DNA from 2 places in the Ruegeria sp. CDSB029 genome. Region 2 is predicted to be linked to the other one. Evidence: riboswitches for the same ligand, from Rfam matches in the RefSeq annotation. Region 2 holds a riboswitch; the other holds the start of a gene.
What was found. A riboswitch is a leader RNA that binds a small molecule or an ion and turns the genes downstream of it on or off. The one in region 2 is predicted to bind thiamine pyrophosphate.

Region 1 (4,166 bases), on a different contig from region 2:
CGGCCAAAGACAAAGGCACCGGCAAAGAGCAGAAGATCACCATCCAGGCATCGGGCGGTCTGTCCGACGAGGATATCGACAAGATGGTCAAGGACGCCGAAGAGAACGCGGAAGCCGACAAGGAACGCCGCGAACTGGTCGATGCCAAGAACCAGGCCGAAAGCCTCATCCATTCGACCGAAAAGTCTATGGAAGAGCATGCCGACAAGGTCGACCCGACCACCATCGAAGCCATCGAGCTGGCGATTGCCGCGCTGAAGGACGAGCTGGAAACTGAGAACGCCGACAAGATCAAGTCCGGCATTCAGAACGTGACCGAAGCGGCCATGAAGCTGGGCGAAGCCATCTACAAGGCGCAGTCCGAGGAAGCCGAGGATGAGCCTGCGGCAGCTGATGAAGCTCCGGCTGGTGATGACGACATCGTCGATGCCGAGTTCGAAGATCTGGACAACGACAAGCGTAACTAACGGGTAACCGGGCCAATTCGGGCCGGTCCGGTTGCCGGGCCGGCCCGATTACGTTGAGGCAGAAGGAAATACTGATGTCCAAACGCGACTATTACGAAGTGCTCGGCGTGTCCAAGGGCGCTTCGGCGGATGAGATCAAGAAAGGCTTTCGCAAGAAGGCCAAAGAACTGCATCCAGATCGCAATAAGGACAATCCCGACGCCGAAGCGCAGTTCAAAGAGGCGAATGAGGCCTATGATGTCCTGCGCGACGGCGACAAAAAAGCGGCTTACGACCGCTTTGGTCACGCCGCTTTCGAAAATGGAATGGGCGGCGGTGGCCGACCCGGCGGCGGATTTGGCGGGCAAGGCGACTTCTCCAGCGCATTCTCGGATGTGTTCGATGACTTGTTCGGCGACTTCATGGGCGGTCAGCGCGGTGCAACTAGCGGTGGCCGGCGTGCCGCGCGCGGCTCGGACCTGCGCTATAACCTGAGGGTGACGTTGGAAGAGGCGTTCTCGGGGCTGCAAAAGACGATTAGTGTACCTGCCGCCGTGGCCTGTTCGGCCTGTGACGGATCAGGTGCGGAAGGTGGGGTGGAGCCCACGACCTGCCCGACCTGTTCCGGTATGGGAAAAGTTCGGGCGCAGCAGGGTTTTTTCACAGTCGAACGGTCCTGCCCGACCTGTTCGGGTCTGGGTCAGATCATCAAGAATCCTTGTAAATCCTGCGGAGGCGCCGGGCGCGTTGAAAAAGAGCGTGCTCTGTCGGTCAACATTCCGGCCGGTGTCGAAACCGGCACCCGCATTCGTCTTGCCGGTGAAGGTGAGGCCGGGATGCGCGGTGGCCCTCCGGGCGACCTGTATATTTTTGTCGAAGTTTCGGACCACAAGCTGTTCGAGCGCGACAGCGTAAACCTGTATTGCCGCGTTCCGGTCAGCATGGGGAAAGCCGCGCTGGGTGGTTCGATCGAAGTGCCCACAATCGACGGTGGCCGTGGCCGTGTACAAATCCCGGCGGGCAGCCAGTCAGGCCGTCAGATGCGATTGCGCGGTAAGGGCATGCCCGCCCTTCGCGGCGGTGGAATTGGCGATATGTTCATTGAACTGGCGGTGGAAACCCCGGTCAATTTGACCAGCCGCCAGAAAGAGCTGCTTCGCGAGTTTGACGATCTGGGCGAAGACAACCACCCGGAATCAAAAAGCTTCTTCTCATCCGTCAAATCTTTCTGGGACGGCATGAAGGGCTGAACCAGCACTTCGTAAACTTCTGTCGCAAGCCGGCCCATCGAGGCCGGCTTTTGCATTTTATAAGTCCAGTTTGACCGTGATCTGCCCCAAAATTGGCCCTTGATTCCCCCGCCATCCCCTGAGAGTGTCGCCCCAACCGTTGGGGTGCCCTGCTTGGGGGCTGAGAGGCGTGAACGCGCTAACCCATCGAACCTGATCCGGGCAATACCGGCGTAGGGAACGGTCTTATAGTGCTTAGACGTTTTCCATGCCCGTTGCCCATTTTGAACCGGAGCAACGACATGGCACCAATTGCCTTAACAATCGCAGGATCTGACAGCGGTGGCGGGGCCGGAATTCAGGCAGACCTCAAGGCCATGTCCGCGCTTGGCGTCTACGGTGCCAGCGTAGTTACCGCAGTGACGGCGCAGAATACTCGTGCAGTTACGGCCGTGCATGGCATCCCTCTGGACGTCATTGCAGCCCAGATCGAGGCTGTTCTAACCGACCTGGATGTTGGTGCGATCAAGATCGGAATGCTGGCGACCCCTCAGATCATCCAATGTGTCGCAGACAGTATCGCGGATTTTGACGGGCCGGTGGTTCTGGATCCGGTCATGATCGCGAAATCCGGCGATGCATTGCTGGCAGAAGAGGCGATCCAAACGCTACGCGACGTATTGTTGCCGCGCGCGACCGTGTTGACGCCAAACCTGCCAGAAGCGGCCCGTTTGCTGGGCGCTGAACCAGCGGACAGCTTCGAGCAGATGATTACACAAGGGCGCGAGTTATGCGCATTGGGTGCGGGTGCGGTCCTGATGAAGGGCGGTCATGGGAAAGGCGACATCTGCCACGACGTACTGGTCTCAGATTTTGGCGTGATGGACCAATTTCAAGCGCCGCGCCGACAGACAAGCAACACCCACGGAACGGGATGCACGCTGTCCTCATCCATAGCGGCCGGATTGGCCAAGGATCTTTCGCTGCCCCAGGCCGTGGCGCAAGCACATGACTATCTGCAGGGCGCCATCGCTCAGGCTGATGCTCTAAAAATCGGACAAGGTCACGGGCCTGTTCATCACTTCCATCAGGTTTGGTCCGCGTGACCGTCTGTTCGATCATAGGGGCAGGCGTGGTCGGGTTGGCCGTTGCTTCCGAACTTGTCGCGCGCGGGGCCAAGGTTCAGGTGTTTGATCCCGGTGGTGCACCGGGGCCGCATGGCTGTTCCTGGTGGGCGGGCGGAATGTTGGCACCTTGGTGCGAGTATGAAAACGCCGAGGAACCTGTCCTGCGTCTGGGGCAATTGGCAATCGACTGGTGGGCCAAGCGCACTCAGGTCCACAGGCGCGGCACATTGGTTGTTGCTAACCCACGAGACCTGCCGGATCTGCGTCGTTTCGCCCGCAGAACGGAGGGGTTTTCTGAAGTTGATGACAGAGAAATAATTTTATTAGAGCCTGATCTGCATGGTTTCAAAAAGGGTCTCTACTTTGCTGCGGAAGCCCATTTGGATCCGCGTCAGGCCTTACTGGATCTGTCGCACCAGCTTCAGGATCACGGTGTTGAATTCCATCATGCGCGCGCTCCGACGGGATTGGACAACGCCATTGATTGCAGAGGTCTGCACGCGCGCGAATATCTGCAGGACTTGCGCGGCGTGAAGGGTGAGATGCTGGTGATACGGTGCCCAGACGTGACACTGACCCGGCCTATACGCCTGCTTCATCCACGCGTGCCGCTGTATATCGTTCCACGCGGCGACGGCGTCTACATGCTGGGCGCGACAATGATCGAATCCGAGGATAGCAGCCGAATTACCGCACGCTCGATGCTTGAGTTGCTGAGCGCAGCCTACGCCCTGAACCCCGCCTTTGGTGAGGCTGAAGTGTTGGAAATCGGCGTCGATCTGCGCCCCGCTTTCCCCGACAACCTTCCACGTATTCGACGGCTGGGACCGACAATCTATGCCAACGGCCTCTACCGCCACGGCTACTTGCTGGCCCCTGCACTGGCCAAGGGCGTGGCTGACCTAGCGTTGGACAACAAACATTCGGAGATGGTCGATGAAGATCGTACTTAACGGCGAGATGCGCGACGTGCAGGCCGAAACTCTTTCCGGCCTTTTGCAGGAATGTGGGTTTTCGGGCCGGATGGCGACGGCTGTGAACGAGGGTTTTGTGCCCTCAAGCTTGCGCAAAGCTCGCAAAATCAAGGACGGCGATCGGATCGAAGTCGTCGCCCCGATGCAGGGGGGCTGAGCGATGAAGACCTTCTACGGCACATCACTGCCGAACCCGTTGATGCTGGGCACCGCGCAATATCCAAGCCCCGCAATCTTGGAACAGGCATTTCGGGACAGCGGGGCCGGGGTGGCCACCGTATCGTTGCGACGCGAAGCAGGCGCAGGACAAACCTTCTGGCAGATGGTCCGCGATCTGAGCGTTCTTGTCCTGCCCAACACAGCAGGTTGCCATACGGTGAAAGAGGCTGT
Region 2 (4,166 bases):
ACGCCATGCAAGCCGTAGATGCGTATGGGCGGCAGGCCGAAAATGCCAAGGAAGTCCGAGATCCACCCCGACCGGCCAAAAACTTGCAGCAGGCCCAGAATGGCAACGATGACCGGCAGGATGAAGGGCGCGCCCAAAAGCGCAATTAAAGCCCGTCGGCCGGGGAACCTCCGACGTGCCAAAGCCCGCGCGACCGGCACGGCCAACACCACGCTGAACAATGCGGACAGTGTGGCTTGGGTCAGCGTGAACCGCAGCGCAGCCCAGTCGGCGGGAGTGAACCCGCCGCTGGTTTCAGCACGCAGTGCAACCGCCGCAAGAGTGCCCAGGATCAGCGCGGCGACCAGAGCTGCCGCACCGATACCGGGCCATGGGCTTACTGGCTGAGCGCGTTCTGCCATTCTGCCAGGGCCTGATCCCGCACGGCGGCGGCTTCATCGGGGGAGAACAGCAGCGACTTTGCCGGCACTGTCAGGGTGTCGAACCCTGCAGGCAAACCTTCTGCCGGGGTTACGGCCGGGTACATCCAGTTGGTTGTCGGTATAATTTGCTGGAACGCATCCGAGACCATGAACTGCAAAAACTGATCCGCCAATTCGGCCTGATCCGTCGCGGCCAGCTTTGCCGCAACCTCAACTTGCAGATAGTTGCCCTCGTCAAAAGCGGACGCAGCCTTGCTGCCATCGTCCTCGGCAATCAGGTGATAGGCCGGAGATGTCGTGTAGCTGAGAACCATGTCCGACTCGCCCTCAAGGAACAGGCCGTACGCTTCGGACCAGCCTTTTGTGACCGTCACGATATTGTCGGAAAGACCAGTCCAGATTTCGGGTGCATCATCACCATACGCCGCTTTAACCCACATCAGCAGACCCAGACCGGGCGTGGACGAGCGAGGGTCCTGGATGATGATTTTGGTGTCGCTGTCCGCCAGCTCCCGGAAGTTCGCAGGCGCGGTCGCATCCGCTTTGTGAACGAAGGCGAAGTAGCCCCAGTCATACGGTGTGAACGTGTCATCGGTCCATTCGATCGGCAGCGCGAAGTCGGCAGAAACGGAATTGGGCGCAAACAGGCCGGTTTCCCGGGCCGCTGCAATCAGGTTGGTATCCAGACCAAGCACGACGTCGGCGTCAGAGTTTTCACCCTCAAGCCGGACACGCGACAAAAGTGCGGCACCATCTTCGACGCCCACGAGGTTCAGCTCGCAGTCGCAGGTTGCCTCAAAGGCTTCTTTGACCTGCGGGCCGGGGCCCCAATCGGATACAAAGCTGTCATAGGTGTAAACGGTTAGCTGAGGCTTGTCGGCGGCGATGGCCGTAGTTGCACTCAGAAGTCCCGCAGCAATTAGCAGATGTTTCATGTCATCCTCCATTGCGGCGAGAGGGCAAGGATGGATGAAACCGAAACCCTTCCCTCCGCCGGTTCTAGCCGGTTCAGGTTCTACGGGTTCGCTTGATAAGCATCTCAGCGCGGCAGGCCGTGCTCCCCGAGGTGAGGCCGTCACTAGGGGGGATTGGCTAGAAAGACAACCAAATTCGGTGCCTCAGCGCGGTGCGTGTCACATGCGGGCAAGTAAACCTGTCCGGAGTCGGACGCCCTTTGAACCTGTAATACGTTTGGTTCAAAGGGCCATAGGTCAGAAGTAACGCAGCCAAATATAGACGTTCGCGATCATCAGGGTCAGGATCATGATCGGGAATGCAATTTTGGCGAAGGCGATGAAGCCGATGGGCTGCTTGGCCTTTTCCGCAAAAGCAGCCACCGTAAGGTTGGCGCTTGCCCCCAACAATGTGCCGTTGCCGCCCAGACAGGCCCCAAGCGCCAGCGACCACCAAAGGGGTTCAATCGCGTCTTCACCGCCAAATGTATCCGCGGTGGATTCGATCAGAGGGATCATCGTTGCCACAAACGGGATGTTGTCCAGAATGGCCGACAGGATGCCAGAGGCCCAGAAGATGAAGAACGCGGTCCACATCATGTCGCCTTGGGTCAGCTCCAGCACTTTCTCACCAAAGAATGCCAGCAGCCCAACATGTTCAACACCGGCAACAATGACGAACAGCCCACCGAAGAAAAAGATTGTGACCCATTCAACTTCACCAAAGATGTGGTGAACCGACTCGGATTGTTCTTCACCGCTTTGGTGGCCGTAGGCCAGCAGCATCAACAGGCCTGCTCCGGCCAACGCTGACGTACCCGGCTGAATGCCGTAGCTGTGTCCCAGCGTGAACCCCAGCAAAACCAGAGCCAAAACGGCCAGAGACTTGATCATCAAGAAAACATCAGTGACCGCTTCGGATTCGTTGAAACCCATAATCCGATCGCTGGCCGATTTCGGAATGCGGGCCAGTTCCTTGCGATTCATAAGGTAAATAATGCCGGTCAGGACAACCAGACATATGGCCGAGATAGGCGCCAGGTTCACCACGAAATCGTTGAAGCTCAGCCCTGCGGCCGAGCCAATGATGATGTTGGGCGGGTCACCGATCAGCGTCGCTGTTCCCCCCACGTTCGAGGCCAGGATCTCGGCGACAAAGAACGGGAACACACGCGTTTCCAGGGCTTCAGTGATCAGCAGCGTAATCGGGGCGATCAGCAAAACGGTTGTCACGTTGTCCAGCAGGGCCGAGAACACCGCCGTAATCAGCGTCAGCATGATCAGGATGCCGGTTGGATTGGCTTTCACCGCTTTTGCAGCCTTAATCGCTACATATTGGAACAATCCGCATTTGCTGGTGATCCCCACGATGACCATCATGCCGATAAGCAGTGCCAGCGTGTTGGCGTCCACACCTGCCACAGCTTGTTCCTGATTGATGATGCCAAACAAGACCATAAGGGACGCGCCCAGCATCGTCAGAATGGCGCGGTTGACCTTTTCCGTGATCAGGACCGCATACACCAAAATCAGAATTCCGGTCGCGACCCAAAGCGGATCAATGCCCAATAGTTGTGGAACAGAGAGAGCGGCCTCTCCGTGTGACGTCGAATGCGTAGCCAAAGTTTTAGTCCGGTTTGTATAGGGTTAGCTGAGTGCGCGATCCAAAAGCGAGTTGGCGCTTACGGTGCCAACAAAACGGTTGGTTTCGGGCTCAACAAGGATCACGTGCCGTTTGTATTTGTAGATCAGGAAGATACCTTCCATCACCGGCGTGTCGGGTGCAGCAACGGGGATGTTCGAGGGCCTCGACATGTTGTCGCGAACCTTTTCGGTCTTCAGCCGCTCCATCTGTTGTTCGAAATCTTCCCGCGTCAGGTTCATGAAGCTGAGCGAGTCGATCGCGACGCGCGACGCATCATCATTTAGACCGATTGTCGCCGCCTTCGGCAGAATCAGTTTCAGCAGCGTTGGGGCGGTAAAGACGCCAACATAAGTCCCGTCTTCAGCCACGACAGGCAGAAACCGTGCCCGGCTGCCCCTGATGATGTTGAAAGCCGTGGCGATGCTTTCATCCGGCAGAATGGTCTTTTGTACCTCAGGCGGTACCATCACGTCATAGCAGGTTAGGCCCATGCTTTTCCTCTGACTTCACGCGGCTATCGGGTGAAACGCCATCCAACAGCCACAGGGCACGCCCTATTTCGGCTTGTAAAAGCGTGTCAGGGCGAATCAAAATTTGTTGATGCGCACTGATTCCATTGCCGGGCGGAATTGACCAGCCCGGTAATGAAATTAAGTTGATATCCTTCCGTCATTGGCGACGTAAGTCGATGACGGAAGGTTGGTTCCAGCTTGGGTTTGCTTCAGCGGTGCTTTGTGCCTCAGTTGCCGTTACATCTAGCCCGGATTGCCGTCGGGGCGTGGAAAGCCGTAATCGCTCAAAGGCGCGGGTCAGCTGTAATTCGGTGCGCGTTTTTGCAGTTTGGCCGCAATACTCTCGGCAAAATCGGGGGACTGTAGTTGCGTAGCAAAGATCTTGATTTCTGCGGCCATGTGTCCGGCCACTTCGTCACGCTGATTGCGGATCAGGGCCTTAGACTGTTTGAGCGCTACCGGGGATGAGGCCGCAATGGCTTGTGCAATCTCTTGGACTTTGCTTATCAACTCGCCGTCGCCAAAGACGCGCGCGACCAACCCATGATTCAGGGCCTCGGATGCCGTCAAAACCCGCCCGGCCAGCAAGACGTCATTGGCGACAGCCATGCCGAGGGACGCAGGCAGCAGCATC

Region 1: it holds a riboswitch for thiamine pyrophosphate, as region 2 does, so the genes downstream of both, thiD (bifunctional hydroxymethylpyrimidine kinase/phosphomethylpyrimidine kinase) here and thiB (thiamine ABC transporter substrate binding subunit) in region 2, are expected to answer to the same signal.

Annotation. Positions count from the first base shown of each region.
Region 1 covers NZ_JBXWOX010000002.1:86,284-90,449, forward strand. The annotation lists gene dnaK (molecular chaperone DnaK) at 1-467, shown strand, start outside; gene dnaJ (molecular chaperone DnaJ) at 542-1,696, shown strand; TPP riboswitch at 1,827-1,932, shown strand; gene thiD (bifunctional hydroxymethylpyrimidine kinase/phosphomethylpyrimidine kinase) at 1,978-2,781, shown strand; gene AC2FI8_RS03000 (FAD-dependent oxidoreductase) at 2,778-3,755, shown strand; gene thiS (sulfur carrier protein ThiS) at 3,739-3,933, shown strand; gene AC2FI8_RS03010 (thiazole synthase) at 3,937-4,166, shown strand, end outside.
Region 2 covers NZ_JBXWOX010000005.1:239,074-243,239, reverse strand. The annotation lists gene AC2FI8_RS08500 (thiamine/thiamine pyrophosphate ABC transporter permease ThiP) at 1-401, opposite strand, end outside; gene thiB (thiamine ABC transporter substrate binding subunit) at 377-1,357, opposite strand; TPP riboswitch at 1,391-1,496, opposite strand; gene AC2FI8_RS08490 (ArsB/NhaD family transporter) at 1,634-2,998, opposite strand; gene AC2FI8_RS08485 (CBS domain-containing protein) at 3,023-3,511, opposite strand; gene AC2FI8_RS08480 (enoyl-CoA hydratase) at 3,830-4,166, opposite strand, start outside.